One region of the Vreelandella sp. ssv genome, then DNA from elsewhere that is predicted to be linked to it. Evidence: riboswitches for the same ligand, from Rfam matches in the RefSeq annotation. Region 1 holds a riboswitch; each other region holds the start of a gene.

Region 1 (5,698 bases):
CGGATTTGGGGCCGCTGGTGTCGCCAGCTGCTCGTGACCGTGTGCTGCGTTTAATCGATGCAGGCGAAAAAGAGGGCGCCAAACTGATGGTCGATGGGCGCAACGTTCAGGTTGAGGGTTACCCCAACGGTAACTTTGTAGGACCGACCCTGTTTGCTGGCGTTACGGCAGATATGACCATTTATCGCGAAGAGATTTTTGGCCCCGTACTTTGTGTCGTCAGTGTTGAAACGCTGGATGAGGCGATTGCCTTTATTAATGCCAACCCAAATGGCAATGGTACCTCTATCTTTACCAACTCAGGCTGGATCGCAAGGCGTTTTGAGACGGATATCGATGTTGGTCAAATTGGGATTAACGTGCCGATTCCCGTGCCCGTTGCGTACTTCAGCTTCACCGGATCGAGGGCATCAAAGTTGGGGGATTTAGGACCCAACGGCAAACAGGCGATTGCTTTCTGGACGCAAACGAAAACCGTAACGGCGCGTTGGTTTGAACCTGAGAATGTCTCCAGCGGTATCAATAGTACGATTTCGCTTGGCTAATTGAAGCAATGTTAATTCCTGCATACTGGCCCTGCTTTAAGCGGGGCCAACTAAAAGCAGGCGGTGGACAGGGCCAATGAAACGATATTGCGTCCTTTAAAAGTTATCAAACAGGGGCAGGCTTTCCTCAAGCAATTGTTCTATCGGACCGAGTTGGCTTTCGTGTAAAACCAGTAAGGAAGGTTCGCTCTTGAAGTGTGGCCCTGGTGGCACGAGTAGCGCGAACTCACCCTCTTCGAGGTGAAATTCATGTATCTCTCGCATACCAAGGGGGGTAATACACTGAGCACAGCGATAAGTGTCGTCTTCGCCATAAACAAGGCGGTGATACATTTTAAACAGTGTATATAGCGCCAAGCCACCCTCAAACGCTTGCCATCGTGCTGGCGAGTTGCGGATGTCATTAGGGAAACTTTGGCCCTCAGCTTCGGCGTCGGCGATTGCATCTTTTAAAGGGGCGGCAAGTATGGCGGTATTGTCTGCGGGTAGCCGTGTATTGTGCTTGGAGGCGTGTTCAAAATCCTGCACTGCGCGCTTGAAGTCAGGGACCCCTGTGAGTGGGTAGTCGACATGCTGAAGGTCTTCCGGCTCAAAACCACCATTCTCCCAACCATGAATCACCCGCAGTGTCATTTGCCCCCGAGTCATTGGTCGAGCAAGGAGCATATGCAGCATGATACGAATATGTAACTGACGCTCGTCAGTATCATTTTCAAACGCTTGGTAGGGGTCAGCAAACAGCTCGTTTAGACGACCGGGGGTATGTTCCTTGGCTTCGTTATGACTCATGGCAGTGTCCCTTTGAGCGAACTGTTTATTAAGAGTGGTGCGCGGTTTTTATCACAGATCGATAGTTCAGTATGGCGAGCAGGACGGTTGATTAAAAGTCACTTAAATTAGCTTTTTGTTACTCAACCGCGAAGCCGTTTTTTATGAGATGGTTAAACTTAACAATAAAGAGGTGGTTATGTCTGCTCCATTAAGTCGCTTTAATGTGCCTGCCACGTTGGATGACCTTCCAGAAGATATTCGTACCACGATTTTAGCTGTCCAGGAAAAAGCAGGGTTTGTGCCCAATGTGTTTCTAATGTTGGCCCACCGCCCAGCCGAGTTTCGTGCTTTCTTTGCCTATCATGATGCACTAATGGAGCGTGAGTCGGACTCGCTCACTAAAGCAGAAAAAGAGATGATCGTCGTCGCCACCAGTGCGCGTAACCGATGTTTGTATTGCGTCGTAGCGCACGGCGCCTTGGTGCGAATTTACAGTAAAAACCCGCTGCTTGCCGACCAGGTCGCGATTAATCATTGCGTGGCGCCGATTAGCGAGCGCCATCGGGTGATGCTTGATTTTGCGATGCACTGCGCTATCGATGTCGGTGAAATGACGGACGAGTGGCTCACACGCCTCCTGGCGGTAGGCTTTAGCCAGGAGGATTGCTGGGATATTGGCGCCATCGCGGCATTTTTTGGCTTGTCGAACCGCTTGGTGACACTCGCGGGAACACCGCCCAATGAGGAGTTTTACTTAATGGGGCGTGTACCCCGCCATGATGCTGCAGGCTCTGCTTAAGCTTTACTAAGGCGCTTTTATCATTGAGGATAGCGCCTCCATTCACTGTCGCCAGGGGAGCCGTGTCATAAAGGCTGAGAATGCGTATCGCGCAGACCCTGGAACCTGATCCGGTTAGTACCGGCGGAGGAAGTGCGACATGCTTTACCTGACGTCAGCCGTGCTTGGCGCGGCGCTTTGCTGCTTTGTTTATTTAGGTCTCCGTGCTCGCTGGGTAGATGGTCCGCTGGATGACTACGTCACTGCCCGTAACTCGCAAACCGCCTCTACCCTTGGGCTCTCATTTCTCGCATCCGGAATGGGTGCATGGATCCTTTTTGCGCCACCTGAAATTGGTGCATTCGTTGGCCCCCTTGCATTAGCAGGTTATGCACTGGGGTCAGCGCTACCGTTTATTGTATTAGGACTGTATGGGCCGAAGATCCGCCGTGCTCTTCCTGAGGGGCGCAGTATCGCCGAGTTTGCTGAAGCCTGCTATGGCTTGGGCGTGAGGCGCTGGGTAACTCTGGTCTCGGTTGGCTATATGGCCTGCTTTTTAGCCGCTGAGCTAACCGCTATTGGTGCGATCACCGCGCTACTATCCGATGTACCACCTGCGCTGGTGATTATAGGGGTTGCCCTTACCACTCTGGTTTATACGGCGGTTGGGGGACTGCGCGCTAGCCTTGCCACGGACCGTTGGCAAGCATGGCTATTGCTGGCGCTACTGTTGGCGGTGGCGAGCGTCACGTTGTGGCGGTTGCCTGCCATGCCTAGCGAGACAACACTGCCGTCTATTCCTGTTGCCGGTGCACTCAGCGTCGCGTTAACGCTGGTGATCGCAGTCACGGCGGCTAATCTCTTCCACCAAGGGTATTGGCAACGCGTATGGGCTGCGCGTGACGATCAAAGTCTGGGGCGTGGGGCATGGCTAGGCGGCGCCATGACGGTTGTTGTCGTTATGTTGATTGGCGGTCTGGGTATGTTGGCCGCGATGAGCGGTATGTCATTAGGGGAGCCGCCGATGCCATTTTTTGCCCTGCTAAGTGATGCTCCCATTTGGCTGACGCTACCTTCCCTTGTGTTGGCGGTGACCTTGGTAGCCTCCAGCGTTGATACGTTACAAAATGGTATTGCCTCGCTCGTCGTCACGCGCAGCGAGGGGCGGGGCGTTTCACTGACCACTGCTCGTTGGGTCACGATTGCTCTGATGATTCCGGTCGTAGTGATTGCCTTGCAGGGGTTATCCGTTCTGCGACTCTTCCTTATTGCTGACTTGCTGTGTGCCGCCATTGTGGTGCCCGTTCTGTTGGGTCTATGGCCGCGAATGACCCCAGTAGCAGCTATTGCGGGGGGCATTGCAGGATTATTGGGGGCAATTATTCCTGAAGGAATAAGTCAAGGCAGTCTTATCGCGGGCGTAGTGGCTGCCAGTTTTCCGGGCAGTATCCCCACCTTAGGGCCATTCGTTGGCGCATTAGCAGCCTCAACGCTGGTCAGTCTGTTGCTGGCTAATATGACTAAAAAAGCAGTAAGTATTAAGCATTAAAGTACTGGTCGCGATATGCTGGCAGATATACACCTGCCTCAATGGGTGACATAACAATGAGCTACCCCATAGCATCTGATGAAGCGGCGCGGTTAGCCGCTCTTTATGAGCTTGAGCTGCTGGATACTCCGGATGAACCCGCCTTTGACCGCGTCACAAGGCTGGTGACCCAGTTGCTGAACGTGCCGATATCAACGATAACGTTAATTGATGCCGAACGTCAGTGGATTAAGTCTCGTGTCGGCATAGAAACTCGCGAGACATCTCGTGATGTGGCTTTCTGTGCTTACACGGTGACTGCCTCAGAGCCGTTAATCGTTGAAGATGCTCGCCAGGATCCCCGCTTTGCGCAAAATCCTCATGTGACGGCTACTAAGGGTATTCGCTTTTACGCGGGCATTCCCTTGAGTACCTCCAGTGGGCTCGCGTTGGGATCACTCTGTGCAATCGATACCCAGCCTCGTGTACTTAGTCAGAACGAGCTGGCGGCATTAAAGGATTTAGCGGCAATAGTCACAGATGAGATTCGTCTGCGTGAGCGGCTGATCAGAGAAAGAAAAAAAACTCATGCATCTCAGCTAGCGCTGAATGAGTTACACCGCAGTATGGAGAGCCAAATTGAGCGGCGTACTAATGAGCTCAATCTTGTTATCGAATCTGCCTATGACGCCTATATCAGTCTTGATGGAGAAGGCGTCATTCTGGATTGGAATCGCGCTGCAGAGATAATGTTTGGTTGGCCACGCAAAGCGGTGCTGGCAAGGTCGATCACCCAACGACTGTTCCCCAATGGCTTGCCAATCGATAGTGATCAGGTTCCTATCACCTATACGGCTCGGCGCTATGATGGCACTGAGCTGCCTGTCGAAGTTCGTGTCAAAAAATTAATAATTGATGGGCGCGAGCGAACAAGCCTGTTTATTCATGACATTACCGAACGACAGCAGTTAGAGCGCTTGCGTGACCAACAGGCCCGTGAGGATGTATTAACCAAACTGCCTAATCGGCGAGCGCTAGATGAGCATTTACCCAATGCAATGGCCCGCACTCGACGTACCTATAAGCCCTTAGCAGTTCTGTTTATGGATCTGGACGGTTTTAAAGCAATTAATGATACTCACGGTCACGCCATGGGTGATGAGTTGCTGCGGGTAATGGCTAAACGATTGGTCCAGGCCGTCCGAGAAACCGATTATATAGCGCGCTGGGCTGGGGATGAGTTTGTCATGCTCTTGGAGGGCAGTGAGCGATCGGCAATTGAGGGTTTGGCTAATAAATTAATCCCCGTAATTGAAGAACCACTAGTCACCAGCGAGAGGTTGTTAAATGTCAGCGTTAGTATTGGTGTTGCTATTTACTTACCTGCTAGCGCTGAAACGGCGAATGAACTGCTAAAGCGCGCCGATGTTGCTATGTATGAAGCTAAGCGCTTAGGAAAAGCCCAAGTGCGGATTGCGCAGCCTGCGGACATTGCGTCGATTCCAGATAAAACTCAAGGACGATCATGATTCGAACGATTCTCACCACCCCTGATGGTAAAACTCAAGAGGGCGGCGAACACCTGATAACCGTTTGGCAGTCTATACCTGAAAGCCATATCTGGATTGATATGCAGGGTGAAACCCAGGAGAGCGAACGCGCTATTTTAGAGGCCTTTGAGTTTCACCCAATGGCGATTCAAGATGCCCATAAAGAGCGCCATCCGCCTAAAATTGAAGAGTTTGATAACCATACCCTGATTATTTATCGCGGCATCTCCTCCTTCGATGCCGAACTGAATTATTTGCCTCAACAGGTTTGTTTTTTTGTGGGCGAAAGGTTTTTGGTTACGCTTCATCCGGGTGAAGCGTTAAGCATTGAGCGACTGTTTAACGAGCACGGCAAAGCACTTTTGGCTCATTCGCCGGAGCAGGTCGCGCTGCGTGTTATGTATATCTCTGCTGGGTTTTATATCGATAGCCTGCTTGAGTTTGAAACTGAATTAAGCGATTTAGAAGATGAGCTGTTAGAAAATGGTAATGATGTATTGATGCGCAAGATCATTACCTATCGATC
Region 2 (5,698 bases), 1.5 Mb from region 1:
AAGGCACGCAGCGCTTTTAACGGCAGATAGGGACGCACCACCTAAACCCCCAAATTTTTCTAATGGCTCATGCAAAATATCGCTGTTTGTTAATCTTTACCACGCGCCGTATGTTAGCTCTTTAGCACTCTTATCGAGACGAGTTTGCGTTTAACGCGAGTGGCGGCACCCGTTAGCGCTTTGCTCATCAATAGAAACAGGATTCTGGTATGCGTAAGATGTTAGCAGCAAACATTGGCCTTATCATGACAGGTTCGCTCCTGATCGGTAACACCGTCTCGGCGTCTGAAAAGGCGGATAGTGAGAAAATTGACGCATGGGTAAACGATACTATCGCCCCACTGATGGATGAGCATCGCATCCCAGGAATGGCGGTCGCACTGAGCATTAATGGTCAACAGCACTACTTTAATTATGGCCTCGCTAATCAAGAAGCAGGCACACCGGTCACTGATGAGACGTTGTTCGAACTCGGTTCTATCAGCAAAATCTTTACAGGTGCACTCGCTGGCTATGCGCAGTCTAGCGGTGCTCTCTCGCTTTCCGATGCGGCCAGCCAGCATCTGCCAGCCTTGAAAGGCAGTGCCTTCGATGAAATCTCGCTGCTGGAACTGGGCACCTACACAGCCGGCGAGCTTCCGTTGCAGTTTCCTGACGCGGTAAAAAGCGAAGCGCAGATGATCGACTACTATCGCCAGTGGCAGCCTGCATCCGCTCCTGGTAGCCATCGACTCTACTCTAACCCCAGCATAGGTTTGCTGGGTTACCTAACCGCCCAACGCCTTGGCAAAACGTATGAGACGCTAATGGAGGAGGCGCTGTTCGCGCCGCTAGGGCTAGAGCACAGCTATTTTCAGGTGCCTGACGCGCAGCAGGCACACTACGCCTACGGTTACTCTAAAGAGGATGAGCCGATTAGGGTGAACCCGGGCATGCTGGATGCCCAAGCCTACGGTTTAAAATCAACAGCCGCCGACGTACTGACGTTTGTGGAAGCTAATATGGATAGCCCTGGGCTTGATGATAATAGGCTTGATGAAAATGAGCTTGATGAGCCCCTAAGCCAAGCCTTGGCAGCCACGCGCACGGGTTACTTCAATATCGCTAATATGACGCAGGGCCTGGGTTGGGAAAGCTACGCTTACCCAGTGACCCTTGAACAGCTGTTGGAGGGCAACTCGCTTGAAATGATTTTGGAGCCCAATCCCGCCAACCGCTTAGCTCCGCCGCTAGCCCCCAGGCAGCAGGCACTCTACAACAAGACCGGCTCTACCAACGGATTCGGCGGCTATGTGGCTTTTGTGCCTAGTGAGCAAATTGGTATTGTCATGCTGGCAAACCGCAACTATCCCAATCAAGCCCGCATAGAAGCTGCCCACCAGATCATCTCCGCGCTTACCGAAACCTCTGAGTGAGACTGTTTATAAATTTTCTTAAGCAGTATTAAGCATTGCCGCCTTCGGGCGGCATTTTCATGCCTAAATGGCGCGTGAAACGCACCGAAAGTTGCATTTTTTGCTGTCGATAAGGAGACTAGCACCCCTCCCCGTTACTTTACCTTCACTGCGAAGAGCCTTTCCCATGCGTCTAAACGCCGATTTTAGCCACTTTGCCTGTGTTACCCCGGAAGAGTATCAGTGGGTCGATTCCCCCAGTGCCGGGGTCGAGCGCATGATGTTTGACCGAATTGGTGATGAAGTTGCCCGCGCGACCAGCCTTGTTCGCTACGCGCCCAATACGCAGTTCGAGCGCCATACCCACGGCGGCGGCGAAGAAATTTTGGTCCTGGAAGGTGTGTTCGCCGATGAGCATGGGCGCTACGCGGCGGGCAGTTACCTGAGGAACCCCATCGGCACCGGCCATACGCCGCAGATTGGTGAAGAAGGCGCGCTGATTTTTGTCAAACTGCATCAGTTTGACCCTAACGATACGCTACAGCTGGCGGTGCCTGCTCACCGACTGCCCTGGCAGCCAGACCGGCGCCCGCGCATTGCCTACAAGATGCTGCACACCTACAAGCAGGAGCGCACCAGCCTGGAGCGCTGGTCGGCGGGCACCTCGATCGCCTACCCGACCCTGCTGGGTGGGCTGGAGTTTTTGATTCTTGAAGGCAGCCTGAGCGATAGCGAGCAGAGCTACACGGCGGGCACCTGGTGTCGCTACCCCAGCGGCGCAGCGCCTGCACTCACCGCCGGTGAAAATGGCGTGATGATGTACCTCAAACGGGGGCATCTACCGCCCGCTTGAGGTTAGGCTTAAGCTTAGGTTCGGGACAAGCCCAGAAATGGCAATAGTGTCAGGGCCGCAATCAGTCCCACCGCTAACAGTACTAGCACCACCTGCAGCGGGTGAGCGGCCAAGCGATGCCACAATGTTTCCGCGTCGCCCCGTTCAACCGCTGCTTGATGCTCACGCTGGACGCGCTCAAGGCGCTCCGCCTGATAGGCGTCTAGCGCGGCGATAGCCGCATCGTGCTGATGTGGATTACGTAGCCAGATAGCATCGACCCCCAGGCGGAAAAAGCCCGCCTGGGTTTCATAGGTATCAAAGCCATGGGCGGCCAACAGGTCACGCACCTCCATGGCCTCTTCGTCGGTAACGTGGCGCAGCCGGAACAGTAGTTCAGCCATTGGCGTGCCTCATGTGTCGCTTTTACCCGCCATCAAGTCTGCCTGTATCACTTCGATCCAGTAGCCATCCGGGTCTTTAACGAAGATAACATCTTTCATCTTGCCCTGATCCGCGCGTTTTACGAAGGTGACGTCGTGCTCGTCAAACCATGCCTGTGCCGCTGCCAAATCCGGCACGTTAAAGCAGATGTGCCCAAAGCCCTGAGGGTCGGCATTGCCATCGTGGTAGGTGAAGTCTTCCTGGTTTTCGGTGCCCCAGTTGTGGGTCAACTCTAATAGCCCTTTTTGGCTAAAGGTCCAGACAGTACGCGCTTCGCTCTCTTCCGGCACGCTGTCGCTCGACTCCACGTTGGCTAAAAAGTAGAGCGAGAACTGCATCTCTTCGAAATCCAGTCGCCGCAGCACCTGCATGCCAAACACCCTGGAGTAGAACGTCAGCGCCCGCTCGGGGTCTTTGACCCGCAGCATGGTGTGGTTTAAACGGAATCCTTGGGTTTGAGGCGGTGTATCGACGACACCAGGATGCTGCTCACCTTGAAAACTCATCACGCTCTCCTTTCGCTGATATGGGTCATTCACTCCGTATACCGTTTAACATGGGGGCTGGGGCGTCATATTTCCACCTATTCCCCTCGCCCCGGGCTTTACAGGGCCAACGCAGCCAAGGATAGTAATCGTTCGGCAGGGGCGCTCACCATTGTTCGCGAGCTGAGAAGAACCCTTTGAACCTGAACCGGATAACACCGGCGTAGGGAGTCGTGGTACCGCTTACCACCTCCCCGCCGGGAGGATGCTATGACCCTACCTCCGCTTGGCGATTACCTTGCAACGCTGCGCGCAGTGACACCGCTAGTCCATTGCATGACCAATTATGTTGCAATGAACAGCACGGCCAACCTGCTGCTAGCTACTGGCGCATCACCCGCAATGCTGCATGCTCCAGAGGAAGTGGCTGAGTTCACTACTATTTCTGCCGGGCTGTCGATCAACATTGGCACTATCTCTGCCCACTGGGCTGACGCCATGCTGACCGCCGCGGCCACCGCCGACCAGCTCTCGATTCCCTGGGTATTAGATCCTGTCGCCGTTGGTGCAACCCGCTATCGTCAATCGCTATGCGCGCGTTTGCTCGTTTTAAAGCCTAGCGTGATTCGGGGCAATGCCTCTGAAATTCTGGCGCTCAATGGGTTAGCCAGCCAAGGGCGCGGTGTGGACTCGACAGCTGCCGCCGACCAAGCCATAGACGCAGCGATAGCGCTAGCGCAAAAACATGGCTGCATTGTCGCGATGACCGGTGAAAGTGACTGGGTGACGAATGGCACACAGCATTACCGTATTAACGGTGGCCACCCCTTAATGCCCCGGGTCACAACGTTAGGCTGCGGCCTTAGCGCACTGGTCACCGCTTTTGTTGCGGCCAACCGCGAAACCCCGCTGGAAGCCACCGCCGCGGCGCTAGGCTGCTTTGCGGTCGCTGGTGAGCGGGCGGGTAGTACTGCTCAGGGCCCAGGCAGTTTTCAGGTCGCGTTGCTGGATGCGCTTTATCAACTTACCCCTGACGATCTCACTGCTCATACCCAGTTGGAGTCACTCCATGCCGTTTAATCTATCGCTTTATTTGGTCACCGACGCTGCGCTTTGCGACGATTATGGCCTAGAGCAGACAGTTGAAGCAGCGGTAAGAGGTGGTGTGACCATCGTGCAGCTACGCGATAAGCATGCCAGCGATAAACAGATGATTGCTCAAGCCCAGCGGCTAAAAGTACTGTTGGCAGGCACCGGTGTGCCGCTGATCATTAACGATCGTTTACAGGTAGCGCTAGAGAGTCAGGCAGATGGCCTGCATGTCGGTCAGAGCGATGCCGCTGTTCAGGAAGCACGCCGAGTGCTAGGTGAAAAGGCGATTATTGGTCTGTCGATCAATACCCTCGCTCAGCTCCAAGCGGCGCCCATGGCGTTAATTGATTACGTAGGCATTGGGCCCGTGTTTGCAACAGTGAGCAAACAGGACCACGCCCAGCCTATCGGCTTTGGCGGCTTGGCCACGCTGGTCAAGGCGTGCCCACTGCCCAGCGTGGCGATTGGCGGGTTGAAAGCTGAGCATGCCGTTAGCGTGCAGCGGGCAGGAGCGAACGGCTTAGCGGTGATTTCAGCCATTTGCGGCCAACCTGATCCTTTCCAGGCGGCACGCGCTTTTCAGGCATTTGCTGTGTCATGAACCAACTAGAGCATATCGTGGCTTTCGTGCGGGTGGCCGAGCTGGGTAGTTATACCCGAGCGGCTGAAGTACTCGATATCTCACGTACCCGCATCTCTCGTCAGGTCATGGCGCTGGAGGAGGCACTCGGGGCGCGGCTGATACAGCGTACTACGCGTCGCCTCCATCTCACTGAGGCTGGAGAGCGCTATTTAATGCGCGCCCAGGGGGTGCTACAAGCCCTTGATGAAGCCGCCGCCGAGGTTGGCCAAGGAACCAGTGACGTGCGGGGCCGTTTACGCGTGAATGGGCCCATGAGTTTTGGTACCCGCTACTTAGCGCCACTCGTCACCCAGTTTATGCTTGCCCATCCAGCGCTTGATGTGCGCTTGGATCTTAATGACCGTCGCGTTGACCTACTGGAAGAGGGCTATGACGTGGCGATTCGTATCGGCAGCCTGCCCGACTCCAGCCTAGTCGCACGCCGCCTGACTCGCTGCCGTTTACTGTTTTGTGCATCGCCAACATATCTTGACACCCACGGCGAACCCAGTAGCGTTAACGCCCTTACTGATCATCGCTGCCTGCGTTACCGCAGCGGCCAAAATAGCGCAGACTGGCAGCTACCTGCGCAGCCATTAGCCGTGCATGGCCCACTGGAGAGTAATAATGGTGATGTGCTGACCCAAGCCGCGGAAGCGGGCTTAGGCATCGCCCAACAGCCCAGTTTTTTAGTCACGGAGAGTATCGCCAGCGGGCGATTAGTGCCGATTTTAACCAACGTGCCAGCGGTGCGGCTCGACGTTCACGCGCTCTACCCTGCCCGGCGCTATCTGCCCGCTAAGGTGGAGCGCTTTATCGATCTGCTTGC
Region 3 (5,698 bases), 1.9 Mb from region 1:
CGTGATGGGCTATGCCCTGCAGCAGCTTGGCACGCCCGAAAGCCTGTTTGCCGCCGAGAAGGTCTGGAGCCCCGCTGGTGGTTCAGCCCGCGAGCAGGTAGCGGAGCTTAAAGAGCGCTGGAAGGTGGAGCACTTCGACCTAGTGCAGGTGCATAATCTGACCGACTGGCGTGCACACCTGGCAGCGCTGCAGGAGATGAAAGCCGAAGGCCTCATCCGCCATGTCGGCATCACTACCTCGCACGGGCGCCGCCACAGCGAGATGGAGCAGATCATGATGTCAGAGGACATCGACTTCGTTCAGCTCACCTACAACATCACCCACCGCGAAGCAGAAAACAGGCTACTGCCCTTGGCAGAAGAACGGGGCATCGGCGTGATCGCCAATCGCCCTTACGATGGCGGCAGCCTGATCAAGAACTTCAAGCGCCGTGACGTGCCATTGCCCGAGTGGGCGCAGACGGAATGCGGCTGCACAACCTGGGCGGACTTTCTGCTGAAGTTTATCGTTAGCCACCCGGCGATCACCTGCGCGATACCCGCCACCACCCAGGTCGAGCACCTGCGCGAGAATATGCGTGCCGGCCACACCCCCACGCCCACGGCCGACGCCCGGCAGCGGATGGCCGCCTATATCGAGTCGCTATGAACGAGTGGACAAGCTACCAACTGCAGGACTTTATTCCTTTCACGGCAGATGTTTACTTTCGCCTGCTGGAACGCATGGGAGAAACCTTCTGGCCGCTGCACCTGCTTACCCTCACCTTGGGCGCCGCCACCCTTGTGCTGGCGCTGAAACACCGCACGCGAATCACCTGCCTGCTACCCGCCCCTCTCTGGGCCTTTGTCGCCGTCGCGTTTTTCATTCAGCGCTATGCAGAACTCAACTGGGCCGGGGGCTATGTTGGCTACGCTTTCATCTTCCAAGCCGTGCTATTGGCATTGATAGCGCTAACGGGATGGGGAATGGATAACGCGCCACGCTCAACAACCCCACCGGTTGCTATAGGTATAGCCATCACCTTCTTTGGCCTGATAATGATGCCGCTGGTGGCGCCGCTAAGCGGCGGCTCCTGGTATCAGGCAGAAGTGTTCGGCATTCATGCCGACCCCACGGCGGTTACCACGCTGGGCTTGGTGCTAATCATGTTGCGGGGTTTCGCTCTCTGGATCGCCATCATCATTCCAGCGCTATGGCTAGTGGTTTCAGGCCTAACGTTGCAAGCGCTGGATTCGGGGGGCGTTGCCGTACTGTTCGCTATACTGGTGATCTCACTGGTTGGGCTGATCTGGAAAAGCATTGAGTTCAAGTGATGATGCCCAGCGCTGACTCAGCCAGTGCGGAGTATTGGCTGTCGTGCTGCCGCTGTTTGTTAGCTGCATTAAAGCTTAGCGACATATGAATAAATCTCTTTCGCAATGGGATGGATTTCTTCTAATCTAGATCGAGTAATAGAGGGCGCAGGATATGTTCGAGTCGCATTCTGAGCCCATGTATGTGCCGCACTATCACGATCCCGTTTAACTGCTTCCAACTCACTAATTAGAATTGAAAGATTTCCGGTTTTATCAAGTTCTTTTTCTATTTTTTCCATAGCTACTAAGCCAATTGCTCTAATTAGCATTGGCCTAAAGTTTTCCTTATACTGGAATCCATGATTATTTCCAATAACCGAATTTTCAAGCATTTGCTTATAGGGATGGCTTTTTAACTTTGTTTTTACAGCTCGCCTCACAATGTTATCAAATGCCTCTTCGATCCATCCACAGTATTCTAGTATTGCCAACTTTGAGTAATAAATTGATTCATCAACACTCGAACAAAGCATGGCACCATTGTACCTATCATCTAAGTCCTTAAGTGTTCGATAAATATGTTTTTTAACAATCATATCAGCTAAATAACTCAATTGACTTAGATATTCTGGCTTTAACTTTATCTGTCGCGGCCAACCCCTCGCTTAAGCTTTCTATTGAGAAATTTTCATCCTCCCTTAATGTCTTATAACGAGCAGATAGCTCCTCATTTGATTCATCTTCTAACGCATCTATATTTCTATATATACCTACAAATAGCGCTTCAACTGTTGACTTGCTCAATTTTGGAAGCTGCACTCCATCAAGTATTTTCCTATATAAAAGGGCAATAGAGCGGTTAATTCTATCGAATTTTGACTCTATTTCGTTTTCAGTAATTTTTTTCTTAGAATCCATATATTCATTAAGATACTTCGCTAGCCGACCATTATATTTTTCGAACGTATCAGCAAACGTGAATATTCTTAGGAATAACTCTTCGTATGCATATCGGTATGTTTTTTCTTCTTCGAGGCCAAATAGATCTCTAGTCTCTTTTTGTGAAACAATTTCTTTCAGCATTTCATTAAATGCACCTGCATATATGCAGTTACGGATTTCTTGGTTACTGAGCTTATTACCTCCGGTATTAAGGCGATGAAAAATCGTAAACAAATAATTTAAATGCGACTTTTTAGAATAATCACATCTTAGAACAGTCACAGGGATAGTTAGGTTCTCTATACGACTGTATATCTCAAAATGTTTATCTTTTAAATAACCAGACGTCCTTCCTGATATTCTCGAGTCAATATCTTCTAGTTTGGAAAGCCTCCACTGCTCGTCTGTCAAAAACTTGATAATGCTAGAAATTCTTTGTAATCCATCAATCATAAGCCTTTTTTCAGTTTTATAATCAAGGCTTAGACACATACTAGGAATCGGGAGCTGTTTAACTAGTGAGTCGATAAATCTTGTCTGGGCAGGGTTCGACCAAACAACATCACGCTGGAAGTCTGGTTTAATAATTAGTTGCCCTGCTTTATGCATTCTAACAAGGTCCGCACAAGACCTTAGCTCGTTGAAAGCTACAATGTCAGAAGGCGGAGTTTCAGAGTAGTCCTCTGACTCCTCTTGCTCGGCTTCTGCTCTTTCGATTTTTTCATTGTATTCTTCAGCCATGTAAAATTCTCCACCTCAATATTCGAAAATCGGTCTCTATTAGCTAATATCAATTATAAACCCCGCTACCAAACCCCAATAAACGAGTCGGCACATTTATTGGGGTTTGGTATCCGCCTAATTTGACTCTACCCCATTGATTCCATTGAGAGCAAAGCCAATTTTGGCAGAATACCTAAAACTCTTGTTCTGCGCGCATTGCCATCTCTAATCAAGCCCCTTGCATCTCCCCCACCCGCCTCCTACACTCCACCAACGAACAGCTTGACGGGGTGCCGGTGATATCCGGCTGAGATGGCGCAGGGTTAGCATTTTTGCTACCGAGCGCTGGTCCCGCTGAACCTGATCCGGCTAATGCGCTGCTTAGATAATATGCAGCGCGGGTACCGGCGTAGGGATCAAGCGATGGCCTTGGCTAGCTCTCTTTCACGATCGCACGCCACCTTCCGCGCCATTTCCTCGATCTTATTCGCCTGCCCTCCAGATCATTACCACCGGAGGCATCATGGGCTACCGCTTTACTGATCTCACCACCGCCTGCCAGCAAGATTGGCGTGCCTATATTGAGCACGATTTTGTGCGCCAGTTGGGCAATGCCACGCTGCCTGAGGCGTCGTTTCGCCACTACTTAAAGCAGGACTACCTGTTTTTAATTCACTTCGCCCGCGCCTACGCGCTGGCTGTCTATAAAAGCCCCACCCTTGCCGATCTTCGCCAAGCCCATGAAGGCTTAAAAGCCATCGTGGATGTGGAGTTGGGCCTGCACGTGGGGTTTTGTCAGGAGTGGGGGATTTCCGAGCAAGAACTGGCGGAGCTTCCCGAAGCCAGGGCCACTCTGGCCTACACCCGCTATGTGTTGGATACCGGCAACCGCGGCGACTTGCTCGATTTGCACGTGGCGTTGGCCCCCTGCCTGGTTGGCTACGGCGAAATCGCCAACTGGCTGAACGCCCAGCCTTCTACCCTGCGCGGTAGCCAAAACCCGTTTGACGCCTGGATTGCCATGTACGAAGGCGACGAGTTTCAGGCCGCCATGCAGGCGGAGCTTGAATGGCTAAACGCTCGCCTTGCCGACGTTACCCCTGCCCGCTTTACCGAGCTGAGCAAGATCTTCCGCGATGCCACCCGCCTGGAAATCGACTTCTGGCAGATGGGCCTAGACCTCTCTGAATAGTGGTCAACAACTACAAGGAACCGATACATGAGCAAGACTAGCCACTTTTTAGCCGAAACCGCCCAAGTCGATGCCGCCGCCATTCAGCCACTGCCCGGCTCGCGGAAGGTTTACATCGAAGGCTCCCAGCCGGATATTCGCGTCCCGTTTAGGGAGATCACCCTGTCACCGACCAAAACCACCGGTATCGATGAAGAGAACCCGCCGCTGCTGGTGTACGACACTTCCGGCCCTTACACCGACCCCGATGCCCAGATTGATCTGCGCCGCGGGCTGCCGGAACTACGCCGCGCCTGGATTGAGGCGCGGGACGACACCGAATTTCTCTCAGGCCCTACGTCTGATTACGGCAACCGCCGCGCCAACGACCCGATGCTTGCCCAGCTGCGCTTTGATTTAACCCGCACGCCGCGCCGCGCAAAAGCAGGCAAGAACGTCACCCAGCTGCACTACGCCCGCCAGGGCATTATTACGCCAGAAATGGAGTTTATTGCCCTGCGGGAAAACCAGCGTCGCCAAACGCTGGGTACCGCTGAAGTTGAGCGGATTCTGGGCCACCAGCACAAAGGCCAGAGCTTTGGCGCCAGCCTGCCGGAAGAGATCACCCCTGAATTCGTGCGTGATGAAGTCGCCCGCGGGCGGGCGATCATTCCCAATAACATCAACCACCCAGAAAGCGAGCCGATGATTATTGGCCGCAACTTTCTGGTCAAGATTAACGGCAACTTGGGTAACTCGGCTGTCACGTCTTCCATTGAGGAGGAAGTGGATAAGATGACCTGGGGTATCCGCTGGGGCGCGGATACCATCATGGATCTCTCCACCGGGCAGAACATCCACGAAACCCGCGAGTGGATTCTGCGCAACTCTCCGGTGCCGATTGGCACGGTGCCTATCTATCAGGCGCTGGAGAAGGTTAAAGGCGTGGCCGAAGACCTCACCTGGGAAGTCTTCCGCGATACGCTGATCGAGCAGGCCGAACAGGGTGTGGACTACTTCACCATTCATGCGGGGGTGCTGCTGCGCTATGTGCCGCTCACCGCCAAGCGGGTCACCGGCATTGTCAGCCGCGGCGGCTCGATCATGGCCAAGTGGTGTTTGTACCATCACCAGGAGAGCTTTCTGTACACCCACTTCGAGGAGATCTGCGAGATCTGCAAGCAGTACGATGTCGCGTTCTCCCTCGGCGATGGCCTACGCCCTGGCTCAGTGGCCGATGCCAACGACGAAGCACAAATGGCGGAGCTGAAAACCCTGGGCGAGCTGACCCACATTGCCTGGAAGCACGATGTGCAGGTGATGATCGAAGGCCCCGGCCATGTGCCCATGCATCTTGTGAAAGAGAACATGGATAAGCAGCTGGAGTACTGCGACGAAGCGCCTTTCTATACGCTTGGGCCGCTAGTCACGGATATCGCCCCCGGCTACGACCACATTACTTCCGGCATTGGGGCGGCGATGATCGGCTGGTTTGGCTGCGCCATGCTCTGCTACGTCACCCCGAAAGAGCATTTGGGTCTGCCAAACAAAGATGATGTCAAAACG

What was found. A riboswitch is a leader RNA that binds a small molecule or an ion and turns the genes downstream of it on or off. The one in region 1 is predicted to bind thiamine pyrophosphate.
Region 2: another riboswitch for thiamine pyrophosphate. It lies ahead of thiM (hydroxyethylthiazole kinase); the one in region 1 lies ahead of AC5TBW_RS13410 (SLC5/6 family protein).
Region 3: another riboswitch for thiamine pyrophosphate. It lies ahead of tenA (thiaminase II); the one in region 1 lies ahead of AC5TBW_RS13410 (SLC5/6 family protein).

What each region holds. Positions count from the first base shown of each region.
Region 1 is NZ_CM182545.1:2,930,630-2,936,327, reverse strand. Features, by position in the region: gene AC5TBW_RS13425 (CoA-acylating methylmalonate-semialdehyde dehydrogenase) at 1-545, shown strand, start outside; gene AC5TBW_RS13420 (hypothetical protein) at 642-1,334, opposite strand; gene AC5TBW_RS13415 (peroxidase-related enzyme) at 1,513-2,115, shown strand; TPP riboswitch at 2,159-2,265, shown strand; gene AC5TBW_RS13410 (SLC5/6 family protein) at 2,255-3,643, shown strand; gene AC5TBW_RS13405 (diguanylate cyclase domain-containing protein) at 3,700-5,151, shown strand; gene AC5TBW_RS13400 (magnesium transporter CorA family protein) at 5,148-5,698, shown strand, end outside.
Region 2 is NZ_CM182545.1:193,960-199,657, reverse strand. Features, by position in the region: gene AC5TBW_RS00990 (LysR family transcriptional regulator) at 1-41, opposite strand, end outside; gene ampC (class C beta-lactamase) at 219-1,415, shown strand; gene AC5TBW_RS00980 (cupin domain-containing protein) at 1,582-2,247, shown strand; gene AC5TBW_RS00975 (DUF6164 family protein) at 2,262-2,630, opposite strand; gene gloA (lactoylglutathione lyase) at 2,640-3,176, opposite strand; TPP riboswitch at 3,304-3,402, shown strand; gene thiM (hydroxyethylthiazole kinase) at 3,426-4,235, shown strand; gene thiE (thiamine phosphate synthase) at 4,225-4,848, shown strand; gene AC5TBW_RS00955 (LysR family transcriptional regulator) at 4,845-5,698, shown strand, end outside.
Region 3 is NZ_CM182545.1:981,964-987,661, reverse strand. Features, by position in the region: gene AC5TBW_RS04585 (aldo/keto reductase) at 1-649, shown strand, start outside; gene AC5TBW_RS04580 (MFS transporter permease) at 646-1,314, shown strand; gene AC5TBW_RS04575 (hypothetical protein) at 1,383-1,892, opposite strand; gene AC5TBW_RS04570 (DUF262 domain-containing protein) at 1,894-2,979, opposite strand; TPP riboswitch at 3,238-3,394, shown strand; gene tenA (thiaminase II) at 3,485-4,153, shown strand; gene thiC (phosphomethylpyrimidine synthase ThiC) at 4,181-5,698, shown strand, end outside.